Regions from separate parts of the Thermoanaerobacter kivui genome, predicted to be linked through region 3. Evidence: riboswitches for the same ligand, from Rfam matches in the RefSeq annotation. Region 3 holds a riboswitch; each other region holds the start of a gene.
What was found. Region 3 has a riboswitch for cobalamin ahead of TKV_RS08075 (stalk domain-containing protein). Riboswitches for the same ligand answer to the same signal wherever they lie in the genome.
Positions count from the first base shown of each region.

Region 1: another riboswitch for cobalamin. It lies ahead of TKV_RS01525 (ABC transporter substrate-binding protein); the one in region 3 lies ahead of TKV_RS08075 (stalk domain-containing protein).
Region 2: another riboswitch for cobalamin. It lies ahead of TKV_RS01665 (energy-coupling factor ABC transporter permease); the one in region 3 lies ahead of TKV_RS08075 (stalk domain-containing protein).

Region 1 is NZ_CP009170.1:312,972-318,770, forward strand. Features, by position in the region: gene TKV_RS14050 (ATP-binding cassette domain-containing protein) at 184-408, shown strand; gene TKV_RS13760 (hypothetical protein) at 396-521, shown strand; gene TKV_RS01510 (hypothetical protein) at 539-910, shown strand; gene TKV_RS01515 (adenosylcobinamide amidohydrolase) at 894-2,033, shown strand; gene TKV_RS01520 (hypothetical protein) at 2,232-2,429, shown strand; cobalamin riboswitch at 2,531-2,728, shown strand; gene TKV_RS01525 (ABC transporter substrate-binding protein) at 2,842-3,795, shown strand; gene TKV_RS01530 (FecCD family ABC transporter permease) at 3,797-4,789, shown strand; gene TKV_RS01535 (ABC transporter ATP-binding protein) at 4,794-5,594, shown strand; gene TKV_RS01540 (cobyrinate a,c-diamide synthase) at 5,587-5,799, shown strand, end outside.
Region 2 is NZ_CP009170.1:338,299-344,097, forward strand. Features, by position in the region: gene TKV_RS01655 (AbrB/MazE/SpoVT family DNA-binding domain-containing protein) at 1-201, opposite strand, end outside; gene hemL (glutamate-1-semialdehyde 2,1-aminomutase) at 325-1,641, shown strand; cobalamin riboswitch at 1,685-1,934, shown strand; gene TKV_RS01665 (energy-coupling factor ABC transporter permease) at 2,059-2,802, shown strand; gene TKV_RS01670 (energy-coupling factor ABC transporter substrate-binding protein) at 2,799-3,092, shown strand; gene cbiQ (cobalt ECF transporter T component CbiQ) at 3,079-3,699, shown strand; gene TKV_RS01680 (energy-coupling factor ABC transporter ATP-binding protein) at 3,850-4,680, shown strand; gene TKV_RS01685 (slipin family protein) at 4,994-5,767, opposite strand; gene TKV_RS01690 (NfeD family protein) at 5,760-5,799, opposite strand, start outside.
Region 3 is NZ_CP009170.1:1,582,745-1,588,543, forward strand. Features, by position in the region: gene cobN (cobaltochelatase subunit CobN) at 1-2,169, opposite strand, end outside; gene TKV_RS08075 (stalk domain-containing protein) at 2,539-3,954, opposite strand; cobalamin riboswitch at 4,393-4,643, opposite strand; gene TKV_RS08080 (nucleoside kinase) at 4,785-5,799, opposite strand, start outside.

The sequences.
Region 1 (5,799 bases), 1.1 Mb from region 3:
AATAAATACACCAAAAGTTTTAAAATTAAAAAGGTTTGTTATGTGGACTCTGGGCAGTTTTTCTGGCTTCACGTGGCCTCAAATTGCAGTCCTTGTTTTTATTTCCTTTCATACGCTTTTTGCAGCATTTTTGCTTTCTAAACCTTTAAATGTATCAATATAACAGGATTAAAAGGGCAAATTATCTGTCTTTTAGGACCTAATGGTTCTGGAAAATCTACTATATTAAAGACTCTTTCGGGGCTTTTATCCCCCATATCGGGAGCTGTTTATATAAAGGGGGAAGAAATTACAAGTATTAAGCCGCAAAATATAGCAAAAAAGCTTTCTGTTGTTCTTACGGAACCTTTAACTGCTGAACTTATGACAGCATTTGATATTGCCGCTTTAAAAGATTGTATGACATAAAGTGGGCGGATTATAACAGCCTTTTGGGAAGTATAGAACTTTTGTATGACTTACCTCCATCTGTTTTTGTGGTAGGAGGTGGCGGTACAGGTACGAGATTTTTCGTATTTTAGCAAAACAGGGATTTGGAATGTATACAGGCATTATTCACGAAAATGACGTTGATTTTTATGTGGCGACTTCTATGGGAATTAAAGTGATAAAGGAAAAAGCCTTTGAAGCCATAGCAAACGATACTTTTGAAAAAGCATTACAAAAATTAAATGAAATAAATTACGTTATTGATGCGGGATATCCTGTGGGTGTTTTGAATGAAATGAATACTCAGCTTATCAAAGAAGCTGTAAAAATGGGCAAAAAGGTCTTTAGTGTGCGAGCAATAGAAGAGGGTAAAAAGTTGTTTAAAGGTGTGGAAGAAGGGATTACATTTTTAAACAATACCGCTTCTCTTGTTAAAATATTATCAACAGCTAAGGAGGTAGAAAATGGTGATGATATATGAAACCTCTATGAAAGACCCTGTTTACAGGTATCAAAACGCAATTGTCATTTCTTTTAACGGAAAAAGGAATGTATTATCTACTTCACCATTAAATGGAGGGTATAGAGAAGATATAAAGGCAGTGTTTAATCAAGGTGAGAGTGCAAATTCATGCACTGCCTGTAAGGAAAAGACGCCTGCTCCCAAGGAAAGCGGCTGTAAGATGAGAGCACCCACTTATGAAGAGCACTTGGCAATTATCGCAAAAGAGCTAGGATTGGATGCTAGTTACACAACAGGACTCAGCACAGCAGCTTTTGCGGAGAATGCGGCTATTGTGGAAGAAAAGCATAAAAGCCTTACAGTTACTGCAATAGTGACAGGAGGAGTTGAGGTAAATGGGGGAAGGGTGGGAGACCCTGCCTCTTTTGATGAAATGGACAAAAAGGTACCTGTACGCGAGGGTACAATTAATATAATTTTATTAATAGATGCCAATTTGCCACCTGGGACTCTTACAAGAGCTTTAGTCACTTGTACAGAAGCTAAGACAGCGGCTCTTCAGGAACTTATGGCACAGAGCAATTATTCCAGTGGACTGGCTACAGGTTCTGGCACTGATGGGACAATTGTCGTGTCGAATATGGAGTCTGATATTCACTTGACCTGGGCGGGTAAGCATTCTAAGTTGGGTGAGTTGATAGGAAGGGTAGTGATAAAAGCTGTCAAGGAAGCTCTTTACAAGCAAACAGGATTAAGTCCTCAAATGCAACACAGCCTTTTGAGAAGGATTAAGAGGTATAAAGTTACAGAAGAGACTATGTGGAATAGGTATAGAGTATTATTTGGAGATGACGGTTACAAAAAATTTGATTTTATGCATAATCTGCATTTATTGGATAGGCAAGAGGATTTGGTTACTTTGACTTCTTTGTACGTTCATTTGCTGGACCAGCTTCAATGGGGTTTGCTTAACAAAAGAGAGGTGAAAAAGGCTTCTGAATTTATCTTAAAGGAAATAGCTGAGGATGTGGTATTGGAAAAAGCTGACCCTTCGAAATCCGATGAAGATTTTATAAAAGATTTGCTGGAACTTTATGAAGAAACGTTAATCTCTCGCATAAGGAGGGAGTCGGGTGTTTAAGTTGTTGTTGATATTTGATCACGGTATGGAGTCTTCTTAGGTGCTCATTATTTCAAAAGCTTTAACGAAATTTTAGATAAAATCAGAGGGCATAAAAAGTTTTTCTTTGATTCGGGCATTGAAGACGAGGTTTTATCATTAAGGGATAAGATGGGATTGACCCAACAGGAGTACTATACCATTTACAGGTACTATAAAATGAGGTCAAAGGAAAACACAAAAAATTTAGTACTGTGGATGGCTCACCATTTTAAGGGTCTAGACCTTCAATATGAAGAAGCTATAAAACCTAAGTGGGAAGGGATTTACCATCCTTTGAGAAATATTCATGACGAACAAGGTTACATAGAAGAAATTTTACAGCAAGGTAAAATAGTAGTAGGTGTGCCTACCTAAATTATTTTTGAGAAGGGAATAAAAGGCATCTGCCTTTTCGAAGGTATCTTCAAAGACTATTGACTTAAATAATGAGTAGAGGTAAAATAAAGGTGTACAAGTGAAGACAGAAATCTTATGGTCCAAAAGGTTAAAAGGGAAAGCGGTGAAAATCCGCTGCAGCCCCCGCTACTGTGAGCGAGGATGAAGCCCTAATATGCCACTGTCCGGCATTTGGCGTTGGTGTTGGGTGTTGGATGGGAAGGCAGGGCGGAAGATGAATCGCGAGCCAGGAGACCTGCCATAAGATTTAAGAAGTTCGCCTTCGGAGGGAAGGGGAAGTGGTATTTTTTTGCTTAATTTTGCGAAAAAGGTCTACCTCCGCGGGTAGGCCTTTTTTGATACTTAAAAAATTTTAATGAGGAGGGTACCTATGAGAAAATTTAAAGGTTTACTTGCTTTATTGTTAGTATTTGTTTTAGCTTTTTCCCTTACAGCATGTTCAACAAACACTGCTACCAAACCAGAAAACACTTCTCAAACAGCAACTGAAACTGTTAAAAGTCAATTCCCTTTAAAGATTACTGATTTTTTGGGAAGAGAGGTAACTATTGAGAAAGAACCCCAAAGGATAGTTTCTCTTGCGCCTTCTATAACAGAGCTTATATATGCTTTAGGAGCAGGAAATAAAGTTGTGGGTGTTACAGACTTTGATAATTATCCACCTGAGGTTAAAGATGTGCCAAAAGTGGGAGGTTTTAAAGGACCAAATATAGAAGCGATTACTGCTCAGAAGCCTGATATAATATTTGCTTCCACTCTTTCAGGTAAAGAGCAAATGGAATCTTTAGAAAAGATGGGTATACCTGTTGTAATGCTGGAAGCTAAAAACATTGACCAGATATACCAGTCTATAAAATTGATAGGCCAAATAACAGGGACAGAGAAAAAAGGCGAAGAATTAATTAAAGAAATGCAAGACAAAATAAAAGAAATAAATGACAAAGTCAAAGACCTTCCGAAAGTCAGCGTATTTTATCTGGTCTCTCTTGACGGAAACTGGACAGCAGGTAAAGGCACATTTATTGATGAGCTTATAAACCTTGCAGGTGGGGAAAATGTTGCAGATGATGTAAACGGTTGGGCTCAGTACAGTGTGGAAGAATTAGTCAAGAAAAATCCTGATGTGATAATAGCCTCTTCAATGGGAGGTAAAGTAAATATAGAAGATATCAAAAAGATGGCAGGATACAAAGACACAAATGCTGTTAAAAACGGTAAGGTATTTGTGGTAAGCAATGATGACATAATATCAAGAGCTTCTAATAGAATTGTTTTAGGACTTGAAGAAATTGTAAAATTCTTACATCCGGAGGCATTTAAGTAAAGTGAAACTGAAAAGAGGTATATATTTTGTTACAGCTTTTTTGCTGCTTGTTTTCACAATGATTTTATCTATTTCTGCAGGGGTGGTAAAAATACCCCTGCAGGAAATTTTAAATATTTTTTTAGGCGGGGGAAATGAAACCTCTAGGACAATAATTCTTAATTTAAGACTTCCAAGAGCTATTGAATCTGCGATTGTAGGTATGGGACTTTCTGTTGTTGGAACATTTTTTCAAGGGCTTTTGAGAAATCCAATGGCAGACCCTTATGTTTTGGGGATATCTTCAGGAGCAGCTTTTGGCGCTACTATTGCGATAATATTAGGGCTTGGAATATTTGGACTGAGTTTTATGGCATTTGTTACTTCTTTAATGACTGTGTTTTTTGTGTACACTATCTCTAGAACTGGCACAAGAGTATCCATGACCACAATGTTGCTTGCGGGAATAGCCATAAGCGCTTTTATGTCTGCAATTATTTCTCTTATGATGCTTTTAAACCATGATGAGTTTTCGCGAATTGTTTTTTGGACTATGGGAGGATTTAGCCTCATAAATTGGAATCATGTGGCTTATTCTACTCCTGTTATATTGATTGGTTCTTTTGTTATGTATGTATTTTCAAGGGATGTAAATGCGATATTGACAGGAGAAGAGGTTGCAGAACATTTAGGTGTCAACACAGAATTGGTCAAAAAAATAATTCTTGTGACAGGGTCATTGGTTACTGCAACAGCGGTATCAGTCGGTGGAATTATAGGTTTTGTTGGTCTTATTGTGCCCCATATATCAAGGCTTATTGTAGGACCTGACAATAGAATTCTTGTACCTTTTAGTGCTATATCAGGAGCGATATTTTTAACTTTTGCAGACCTATTAGCACGAGTTATTTTAAAACCAATGGAAATTCCAATTGGGATAATTACTGCGGCATTTGGAGGACCATTCTTTTTGTATCTGTTAATAAAGAGCAAACAAAAAAGTGAAGGAATGTGATGATATGGCTATTTTACAGGTAGATAAATTACATTTTTCTTATGGGGAAAGGGAAGTTTTAAGAGGGATAGATTTCACCATAAATAAAAGCATAGTGATAGGGATAATTGGTGCAAATGGAAGTGGCAAGACTACACTTTTAAAGAATATATCAGGGTATTTGACGCCAACCTATGGTAATGTCTTTGTGTTAGGGAAAAATATAAAAGACTTTACTATAAAAGAAAAGGCAAAATATATAGGTTATGTGCCTCAAGATATAGTTTACGACTTTGAATTTAGCTGTTATGACGTAGTAATGATGGGAAGAATTCCTTATCTTAAAAGGTTTCAGTCGGAGAAAAAAGAGGACAGAGATATTGTAAGAGAGTGCATGGAAATTACAAATACATGGCAGTTTAAAGACAAAAGCATAAAAGAGTTAAGCGGCGGTGAGAGGCAAAGAGTGTATATAGCGAGGGCATTAGCACAAAAAGCTCGAATTTTACTCATGGATGAGCCAGTTTCTCACCTTGATATAAAATACCAAGTTGAAATACTATCTCTTGTAAAAGATTTATCTTTAAAAGGAATACTTGTAATTGTTGTGCTTCACGATATTAACCTTGCTTCACAGTTTTGTGATGAGATTTTCATTATGAAAGAAGGCAAAATAATAGCATCTGGATCTCCCAGAAATGTTTTAACATTGAACAACATAAAGTCTGCCTTTTCAATAGAGGTGGAAGTATTTGAAAATCCCATCACCCATATTCCTTACGTCATTCCCTCATTAAATGGAAAGGAGCAACTCAAAGTTGTGTAAAGCTGTGATGATTGCAGGCACCCATTCAGGGGTAGGTAAAACTACTGTAAGCCTTGGTCTTATGGGAGTGCTATCAAAAAGATATAAAGTTCAGCCTTTTAAAGTAGGTCCAGATTATATAGATGCTGCGTATCACCGATATGTCACAGGGAATTTTTCCTGCAATCTGGATTTGTACATGTTGGGTGAACAAAACCTTAAATCG
Region 2 (5,799 bases), 1.2 Mb from region 3:
GCTTTTGAATTTTACCTGAGATTTTAACGTTCCACCTAATTGTGAAAGCTTTTTCTTTTTTATTAATTTCAGCACTATTTCTTTGTTGTCTTGTACTATAAAGATGATATTATCTCCTATATCAGCGCCAATTGCTTTTCTGATTTCTGCAGGCAATTGAATTTGTCCTTTGCCTGTAATTGTAGACGTAGCATGTATCATTTTTTTCACCTCCACGTATCTTTTACTTAGATTATAATACATGATTTATTATTTTTCAATGACTTATGATTTATTCATGAAATCTAAACAAAGAATGATAAAAATTTGGGAAGAGGTGATCCTGTGAAAATTGATAAATCAAAAGAACTCTTTGGAAAGGCTAAAAAACTTATGCCGGGTGGTGTTAATAGTCCCGTAAGGGCTTTTAAGTCAGTAGGAACTACTCCCGTTTTTATAAAAAAGGGGCAAGGAAGTCATATTTGGGATGAGGATGGCAATGAATACATAGACTACGTCCTTTCATGGGGACCACTGATACTGGGACATGCTCATCCACAAGTAGTAGAAGCTATTAAGAAACAGGCAGAACTGGGAACCAGTTTTGGAGCCTGCACAGAGTTAGAAGTTAAGATGGCGGAAAAAGTAATTGAGGCTGTTCCATCTGTAAAAGTTGTCAGAATGGTAAATTCAGGAACAGAAGCCACTATGAGTGCTATAAGATTGGCAAGAGGATATACGGAAAGAGACATCATTGTAAAATTTGAAGGATGTTATCACGGACATTCTGACAGCCTGCTTATAAAAGCAGGGTCAGGTGCACTTACTTTCGGAATGCCTGATTCAAAAGGTGTGACAAAAGAGGTAGCAAAGGATACAATTATAGCGAGATATAATGACATCAAAATGGTAGAAGATATTTTCAAAATATATGGTGAAAATATCGCTGCTGTAATTGTAGAGCCTGTTGCCGGAAATATGGGTACTGTTTTACCTGAGGAGAAATTTTTAAAAGGATTAAGAGAGATTACTACAAAGTATGGAGCACTTTTAATTTTTGATGAAGTGATGACAGGCTTTAGAGTATCTTATTCAGGGGCACAAGGACTTTACAGTGTTATACCTGACATTACTACACTTGGGAAAATCATTGGAGGTGGGCTTCCTGTTGGTGCCTATGGAGGAAGAGAGGAGATAATGAGGTTGGTTTCTCCTGATGGGCCTGTGTACCAAGCAGGGACTTTGTCTGGAAATCCTCTTGCAATGGCAGCAGGGTTTGAGACTCTAAAAATTTTATCTGAGGACCCTGCCCTTTATGAAGAATTAGATAAAAAAGCAGAAAAACTATGTAATGGGTTAAAAGAGAGCATGGTTCAAAATGGAATTGATGTTACAATAAATAGAGTAGGCAGCATGATGTGTATGTTTTTTACGAAAGATGAAGTAAAAGACTATGACTCTGCTTTAAAATCAAACACTGCTTTGTATGCTGCATATTTTAGAGAAATGCTAAAAAGGGGTGTGTACTTGCCGCCTTCTCAATTTGAGACCTTCTTTTTATCAATAGCTCACACAGAGGAGGATATTGAAAAAACAATTGAGGCCAGTTTTGAAGCTGCAAAAATTATAAGTAAGCAATACAGGGACATTTCTATTCATTGACAAACTATTTATAAAATGATATGCTTTATTTAAAGGAAGAATTGAATAACATGCAAATACAGGTGCCCAATTTTGAAATCAAAATTGGGTTAAAAGGGAAGCAGGTGAAAGTCCTGCACGGTCCCGCCACTGTGATGGTGAGCTCTTTACATTATGCCACTGCCCGTCACTCAGCGGAGCATGTTTTTATACGAAATATAATTGTTAAATTCGTGCTCCGCTGAGTGACGGGTGGGAAGGCGTAAAGAGCGATGAACCTAAGTCAGGAGACCTGCCTGTATTTGTGTTACACTTACTCTACGGTCGATAGAGGGGGTGTTAGAAAGGGATACATATGTGTTTTTTAACCTCTTAACGCCGTTGGTAAGTTAAGAGGTTTTATTTTTACTTAAATTTTATAAAAAAGAGGTGTTTGGTGTGAAAAAATGGATGTTGTTAACAGCATTTGCATTGCTTTTAATAGCGCCGCAAATTGCCTATTCTATGCACATAATGGAAGGGTTTCTTCCTCTTAAGTGGTGCATAATATGGGATGCAGCTTCTTTGCCTTTTGTGGTTGTGGGACTTATAACGATAAACAAAAAGGTAAAGGAAAATCCAAAGCTTAAAATGCTTTTGGGTTTTGCAGGTGCTTTTGCCTTTGTGCTTTCAGCCTTGAAAATCCCATCAGTTACGGGAAGTTGTTCGCATCCAACCGGTGTAGGGCTTGGAGCTATACTTTTTGGGCCTTTTGCTATGAGCGTTTTAGGCCTTATAGTGCTTTTGTTTCAGGCACTGCTTTTGGCCCATGGTGGCATAACAACTTTGGGTGCTAATACATTTTCCATGGCTATAGTAGGGCCAATTGCTTCCTATTATATATTTAAAGGAATAAAAAAAGCAGGGGGGCCAAATTGGCTTGCAGTATTTTTGGCTGCCTCAATTGGGGATTTGCTTACATATGTGACGACATCCTTCCAATTGGCTATTGCTTTTCCTGCTGAAGTAGGTGGTTTTACAGCCTCATTTTTAAAATTCATGGGGATATTTGCAGTGACACAGGTACCTTTGGCAATAAGTGAGGGACTTTTAACTGTGCTTGTAATCAATATGCTATCTTCCTACAGCAAAGAGGAACTCATTGAGCTTAACGTTTTAGAGAAAGAAGGTAAGGTAGTATGAAGGATAAAAAGTTTTTAATGAAAAATTTGATATTAGGCTTGTTGGTCATTTTGCTGATTGTGTTTCCTCTTGTTACTATTAAAAACGCTGAATTTGCTGGTGCAGATGACAGGGCGACAGAGGCTATTGCTCAGGTAGACAAAAATTACAAGCCATGGTTTGAACCAATTTGGGAGCCACCAAGCGGAGAAATTGAAAGCCTTTTGTTTGCCTTACAGGCTGCAATTGGTGCAGGCTTTTTGGGATATTACATAGGCCTTGTGAAGGGGAGGAAAAATGCTAATAGATAGTTACTCTTACACAAACAGGATGTACAATGTACATCCTGTTGAAAAACTTTTATTTGCCTTTTTGACAATGATTTTATGTTTTAAATTTGATGCCTATACAAATATTGCAGTAATTATTTTGATGTTTGTGGTAACTGTATTTAAAGCGAAAATTCCAGCAAAAGTGTATATTAAACTTATGTTAATTCCTTATTCTTTTCTCATAATAAGCATATTGACACTTGTAATAAATGTTGTAGAGGATAAAAGTATTGCATTAGTAAGTTTTAATATTTTTGGAATAACCTTAGGGATTACCGCAAAAGGAGTTAGCACTGCTATTATTTTATTCTTCAGAGCTTTAGCAGTGGTCTCTTGCTTATATTTTCTTGCTCTTACTACTCCTGTAGTTGACATCATAAATGTCTTAAAGAAATTTAAATTTCCATCATTATTTTTGGAGCTGCTTCAGCTTATTTATCGATTTATATTTGTTTTAATACAAGCAGCCGATGATATCTACATATCTCAGGATTCAAGACTGGGATATGCCACATTAAAGAATGGCTATAGGTCTTTAGGACTTTTGATATCTTCTCTTTTTATTAAGTCTTACAAAGATTCATAGGATTTATACATAGCTTTAGAAGCAAGATGTTATAATGGGGAGCTAAAAGTTGTTAGCAAAGATTATAAATTTTGTTATAAAAATGTAATATTTATTATTTTAATAGAACTAATTTTAATAAGCGCAGCAATGTTTTTAAGAAGGTGAATTATGAAAGAGCAATTTATATTAGAAGCGATAGATGTTAGTTTTGAGTACAGCGATGGCACAAAAGCTTTGGACGGAGTAAATATGTCCATAGAGAAGGGCAAAAAGATTGCAGTTTTGGGTCCAAACGGCGCAGGCAAGACAACGCTGTTTTTGCACTTCAACGGGATTTTGAAACCCAAATCAGGAAAAATATTATACAAAGGTGAAGAGATAAATTACAGCCATAGCGAACTTGTAAAACTTAGAAAGAATGTTGGTATTGTTTTTCAAAATCCTGACATACAGCTTTTCTCTGCCAGCGTATACCAAGAAATTTCTTTTGGCCCCATGAACTTAGGTTATCCAGAAAATATAGTAAAAGAGAAAGTTGAAAACGCCATGAAAGAAACAAGTATAAGCCATCTAAAAGACAAGCCCACCCATTTTTTAAGCTATGGGCAGAAAAAAAGCGTCTCAATAGCTGATATTATAGTTATGGAGCCTGAAGTTATTATATTGGATGAGCCAACAGTTTATTTAGACCCTAAGCATGTTCAAGAGGTTATGGGTTTATTTGACAAATTGGTTGACGAGGGAAAGACACTCATTTTATCAACTCATGATGTGGACTTTGCTTATTCATGGGCTGACTATATATATATCATGAAGAATGGAAAAGTTGTTGCAAAAGGCGAACCCACAGTTGTCTTTGCTAATGCAAAAGAACTTGATTGGAGTGATTTGAGAAAGCCTATGCTTTTAGAGATATATGAAATTTTAAAAGAAAAAGAAATTGTAAATGGAAGTAATATACCAAAAAATATAGAGGAATTAAAGAAGTGTATAAAATAAAAGCTGCTGAAAACTCAGCGGCTTGAATTTGTTGACAAAGTATAATTTTGATTGGCATTTTGCAAGTTTGCTCCAGCGACAAAGCAGGCTAAACTAACGCTCGATCTCAGACTCCGGCGGGGTTCCGGCCACATTCGACATCCTTGTCTCAGGTGGCCGCTTCCGCCATCCGTGGCTCCAGCCCCGCCTACGTCTTTCGAGCTTGCTAAGTTTAGTTACTGCTTTGTCGCGAGTCGCATTACTTCACAAAATGCCAATCTTGCAAAATAGTTTGTTTACAGTTTTAAGCTGCTAAAAACTCAGCAGCTTAAAACTATTCATTTTTACTTTCTTTTTGTCCTTGAGGGAAAAATTGCTGAAAAATATCTAAAGACATTGGGAAAACTACTATGTTTGACCTGTCATTAGCTATTTCTCTTAAAGTTTGAAGATACCTAAGTTGCAGAGAAACGGGTTGTGAGGCTATGATGCGGGCAGCTTCAGCGAGTTTTGCCGCTGCTTGATATTCTCCATCAGCATTTATAATTTTAGCACGGCGTTCCCTTTCTGCTTCTGCTTGTGCTGCCATGGCCCTTTGCATGCTTTGTGGTAGTTCTACATCCCTTATTTCCACAAGATTCACTTTTACTCCCCATGGTTCTGTTCCCTCATCTATAATCTCGCGAAGCCTCTTGTTTATTTCTTCTCTGTGAGATAATAATTCGTCTAAGTCAGACTGACCTAAAACGCTTCTTAGTGTAGTTTGTGCCAGCTGAGATGTTGCTCTTATGTGGTCTAAAACTTTTATAACAGCGTTGGCAGGGTCTATTACTCTGAAGTATACTACTGCATTTACTTTAACAGTAACGTTGTCTCTTGTAATTGCCTCTTGTGTTGGTACTTCCATTGTTATGACTCTCAAATCTACTTTTTGCATTCTCTCTATTATAGGAATCAAGAAAAATATTCCTGGTCCTCTTACACCTACGTAGCGCCCGAGACGAAAAATTACGCCCCTTTCGTATTCCTGTACTATTCTAATGGATGCGGAAATTAAACTTATAAGGATTATTAATAAGGTGAATAGAAATGCAAAACTCTCAATCATTTTTTTTACTGCCTCCCTCTTTTATTTTTTCA
Region 3 (5,799 bases):
TGGAACTTCCCCATTAGAAAGGCGCGTTAGGGCTAAAATCATCTCTATAAGCTGTTCTCCTTCAGGTGGCTGCCCCAGTATATGTAATCCATCTCGGATTAAGCAATCCTTTATCTCATAAAGATAGGAATGAATCTTTTCCAAAAATTCCTCCCAGTCTTTTTCCGCTTCTTCCTTTGTTATCTTTAAATCACTATCAAGCTTTAAATCCTCCACTTTTTCCCATATAAGGCTGCGCAGAATCGGCAGCTTACCACTATCCATATTTTTAGCTTCATTGTATTCTTTGATAAGTACTTCCACATCAGCCATTTCTTCATAAGTGTCCGCTCTGGTCATCACAGGTATAAGATGGTCAATGATGCAGGCATGAGAGCGGCGTTTAGCCTGTGTTCCTTCTCCTGGATTATTTATAATATAAGGATAGACGTTAGGAAGGTCCATAAGAACAAGGTCTGGATAACATTCCTCTGAAAGACCGTTTCCCTTACCAGGAAGCCATTCTAAGGAACCATGCTTTCCAATATGATAAACAATATCGGCTTTGAAAACATCCCTGATCCATCTGTAATATGCGAGATAATGATGTGGTGGAGGCAAATCAGGGCTATGATAGATACTTGCAGGATCCTCAAAAAAGCCGCGGGTAGGCTGAACTCCTATGAAAACATTTCCTAATAATATACCTGGAATCAAGAGATGTTCGCCACAGGAAAAAATCTCCCCGGGTGGTTTACCCCAACTTTTTTCCAATTGTTGTTGTGACACTAAAGGAAAATTAGAATACCAAGTTTCATATTCCTTATTATGCACTTTCCCCACAGCTCTTTTATTCATCTCTTCCGGGCTCAGCCATCCCCTTTCATTTGTCAGACCCGAAAGCATTCTTTCCATTAATTCTTTTCCGCTTTCAGGAAGATTTTCTATCTTATATCCTTTATTTTTCATTTCTGTAAGCAACTTGTGCACACTGACAGGTGAATCAAGTCCAAAAGCACATCCAATCCTGTCATTTCTTGGGGGATAATTATGAAAGATGATGGCAACTTTTTTATCACAGTTAGGTTTGTACTTTAATTTAGCCCAATTGAGTGAAAGAGAAGCAACCTTTTTAATTCTATCCTTTATAGGGACATATTTTGTCACAACTGCTCCTGTCAAAGGATCCCTTTCAAGTTCTTCCCTTGTTGCAATAGGAACTGTGATAATGTCACCGTCAAATTCGGGAAGTGCCATGCTCATAACTACATCCAGAGGCCCAAGACCTTGTACGCCTTCTTTCCAATCTTTAAAAGGTGTTAGAGCAAGAATAGCTTTTATAATAGGTTTACCAAGTCTTTTGTAAAAATTTCCCTCTAATACCCTGCTAAATGTAGGTGTGGCAACGGTTTGAGAAAACATAAGGGTGTTTATGACAGCATCAACTACTGCTATACCATTTTGCATAAAGTAATTATCAATTACCCATTCAATTCCCTTACTGCCAAATCCATCATTTTTTGAAGTATTTAAAAACACAGGAATAGATGTACCTCCAAGATTTTCAATTTCTCTTATTAAATCGTTTATAAATTCTATATTACCTGCATTCCAATAACTTTGATAAAAGATAATCCCTATGACTGGCTTTTTCTCCTTTAATCTTTCCTGTATAAAAGACTTAGCTTCAATTTTATCGCTATAATCCGGATGGTATATGCCTTCCCATGGAAGAGGTTCAGGTTCTATAACAGAAAAACTGGTCTTTGAAAATCTATTGGAAATCCAAAGAAAAAGGTTTTCAAAATTAGAAATCCCTCCATAACTTATATAACGATAAACTGTAAAGTATTCTTTTTCACTTAACGTGCTCATTTTATAAAGCTCCTGATAGTCTTCCCCGGAACAAGGCAAAACTGCTATTCCTATGCCCTTCTCTTTAGAAAGCTTGCTAATCTTATCAACGGCAGGTAAAGAATCTGTTCCCCCCATGAGATGAATTATTATCATATCTGAACTCAATGCAAGCTCTATGAGTTCCTCTTCCTTTTTTAAACCCTCTACATCTCTTTTACTTCTCGCAGCCATATTAACAATAGGACCATATTTTGAATAAATATTCCTTACAGCATTACTGACATTTATCAGTTCTGTGTCAATAGCAGTATAAAACAGTATTTTTGTCGCCACCTGAGATCCTCCCTTTCATCTTTTAATTTCGTCTTTTATCTGTTGCTTTTGCTATAACCTCCTCAAAAGCTCTTATCATGTTCTTTAAGAGATTTCCTTCCTTATTTTCTATCTCTACACGGGCTAATGGATCGTCTATCCCCTCTACTGATACGCAAAGCCCAAATCTGTCTAAAAGCTGCGGCTTTTACTTGAGGCAAATGACAGCCTGAACTATATTCATCGGGTGTAGGAAAATTACCTCCTGCACCCGATGCCACTTGCAACCCAAAACAGCTAAAAATCCATGTTATCAAACACAATAGTAGTAATTTTAATAAACCCTTTCGATATTTAGGCACGAGATACTTTCATCTCAGCGTTGCAGTTTTATGGCTCTGGATAAGCCCATATACCTTTCATAGGTATCCCCAGCCATTTTTCAAAATACTCCTTTAAAACCTGATTGGGGTTGACATCTTTAAAGCGCTCAGGATAAAACCATTTAGCAAGATATAACGTCCCAAGATATGTTTTATCTCCTCCAAGTAAGTGCTTCTCAATAATATAAACCTGCTTATTTTTACCAGCATTGGTTTTACTTATAACAGGATTAGTTATGGCACTATCTCTTAATTTTACAACATTCGTATTGTCTTTTACAGTATATCCAAGCACATCTTTTTCATAAGCACTTAGAACTATTTTATCAGGATTTTTTTCTAAAACCCATTCTGGGTTTACTTTAGGATAATCCTTCATATCGCGAGCAACATTGATTCCACCAGCTGCTTCTAATCCTTGATGAACAGAAGTATTTTGACCATATATTGTCCATGTGGTTGCCGTCAGGGAATTATTACCCATTCCAATGTCCATTCCAAACACCTTAAACTTATCTTCTGCATTTAAACTCTTTATTCTGTCAGCTACAATGGCTGTTGCATTTGCCTTCCATTGCATAAACTCATCAGCTGTCTTTACCCTTCCAAATATTTTAGCCAATGTTTTAAGGTCATTATTATATGTTTCTGGTTTAAAAAAGTCAAGCCTTATAACCTTTATACCTGCAGGCTCCAACTTCTCTTCCAATGTTTTATCAGGATACTTACCGTAAGCAATTACTGCCTGTGGTTTTAGCTCCATAATCTTTTCTAAACTGGGCTTAAAAGCACCTCCAACACTTGGTTTGTTATCTAAGCCAAGATAAGGAGAATATGATGATGTAGAATCACTTACACCTATGATAAAATCATCTGGAATCTGCAAAATACGAAGAGCCTCTGCTGCATTGGCATTAAGAATGACTAACCTGTTCAATCCAGCAGGTACTGTTACGTCATTCCCCGTGGAATCCTTGATTTTTATATTCCAAACTACTACTGCCCTAGATGTTTCTTTATCCCACTTTACATCAGCACCAAAAGCTTCCGCTATAAATCTTAAAGGAACTATTGTCCTGCCTGATAAAACTATAGGTGCAACATCAAGAGTTTTGTTTTTTCCGTTTACAACAGCTTCCTTTTTACCAATGGTTAATTTTACACTGACATCCTCACCCTGTATTGTCACAGCCTGTGTAGCATCATCCCATTTTACATCTGCACCGAGGTTTTCAGAAAAGAGCCTTACAGGCACCATCGTTCGTCCATTTTCTATAAAGGGTAAAACATCTCCTGTATTTATCTTTACACCATTTAAATAAACCTGTGTTTCCTGAGCCTTAACCGGATTGGCAAGTCCAAAAGCAGGCAACAAAGACATCAGTAAAACAAAAATCATCAAAAAGCAAATCTTCTTTTTCATTATAAAAACCCTCCCTTAAAATTTTTAATTTTAGGTTATTGCAAAAGCCCAAAAACCTCGCAAATTAAGGAGTTCTGCTATATATTTTTAAAGGAATTCCTTCACTTTTGTCGAATTCTTATATCGATTAAACTCAAAAACAAAATGGAGGAAATCCTATGAAAAGCAAAACTAAATAACTATCACTTTCAGATATAATGTCCAATCTTTTTTTGAAGAAAATAAGCCTATTCAACTGCTTGTTTATATCCTTTGTCAATTTTGCTATCTCAGGCTCCAATAACGGTGCTTTTTTACCCCAATATTTGTTTCATTTTGCAATTAGCTAATATAAAAAATTTAAGCAAAAATAAAACCTCTTAACTTACCAACGGTGTTAAGAGGTTAAAAAACACATATGTATCCCTTTCTAACACCCCCTCTATCGACCGTAGAGTAAGTGTAACACAAATACAGGCAGGTCTCCTGACTTAGGTTCATCGCTCTTTACGCCTTCCCATCCGTCACTCAGCGGAGCATGTTTTTATACGAAATATAATTTGTTAAATTCGTGCTCCGCTAAGTGACGGACAGTGGCATAATGTAAAGAGCTCACCATCACAGTGGCGGGACCGTGCAGGACTTTCACCTGCTTCCCTTTTAACCCAATTTTGAAGCCAAAATTGGGCACCTGTATTCGTTTGTTATTAAATTTTATTCTAAATAAAACATACCATTTTGCAAATATGTTGTCAATAATACTATTTTACAAATGTTATTATTCTGTGATATTGTCAATATTAAAAGTATTCTGCAATAAGTCAGTTGAGAAGGAAAGAATTTAATATGACTCACACATCAAGACAACTGCCGCCTATAAATTCTTTTATAATAGAATTAGGAGGTATTGCTAACTCGTCTTCTAATGGGAGGAAATAGCTTAAAAATTCCAATATTTCTTTAGCGATAGAATAAGCAGGATCGTTTCGGGAAACTTTCTTAAGTAACGGCTCCGCATATTTTTTTAACACAGGCAGCTCATAAGGGAGGAAAGAATTAAACATAACATCCGCCTGCTCTTGATATGGGAAAATCCATTTCTCTTCCCCTCTTCTTACTAAAGGCCACATATTTATTGTTTCTGCCGCATCACTGGAACGGAATTTGCTATCTCTTACCATACGTCGTATTAACCTTGTCTGAGTAGTAGATATCCTGTTGTGCTCATCAAGGTTTAATTGTGTAATAGCACTCACATATATTTTGTATTTATTATCCTTAGGTATTTGCAATGTCAGTTTTTCATTAAGCCCATGTATGCCTTCCAACAAAATAATTTGGTTTTTCTCTAACTTTACTCTTCTACCCTTTGGTTCTCTTTCACCTGTTTTAAAATTAAAAATCGGGATTTCAACTTCTTCTCCTTGGATAAGTTTTATAAGGTGTTCATTAAAAAGAGCAAGGTCTAAAGCGTCAATTGATTCAAAGTCGTAATTTCCAAACTCATCTTTTGGAGTAAGTTCTCGCGGTACAAAATAATTGTCTAATGATATCGGAAAAGGCCTCAGCCCGTTTACCCTCAGCTGAACACTAAGTCTGTGAATAAAAGAAGTTTTTCCTGAAGAAGATGGACCGGCGATAAGCACGACTTTTATCATTTTGTTTGAAGTTATATAATCTGCAATTTTGGATATTTTCTTCTCATGAAATGCCTCAGAAACCAATATTAAATCTCTACCTTTTCCTTGTTTTATCATGTCGTTCAAAGAAGAAACATAACTTATGTTTAAAATACTTGCCCAATCTTCTGTTTCTTTAAAAATCGAAGCGAGTTTTGGAACATCAACAAATACAGGTAAAGAACGA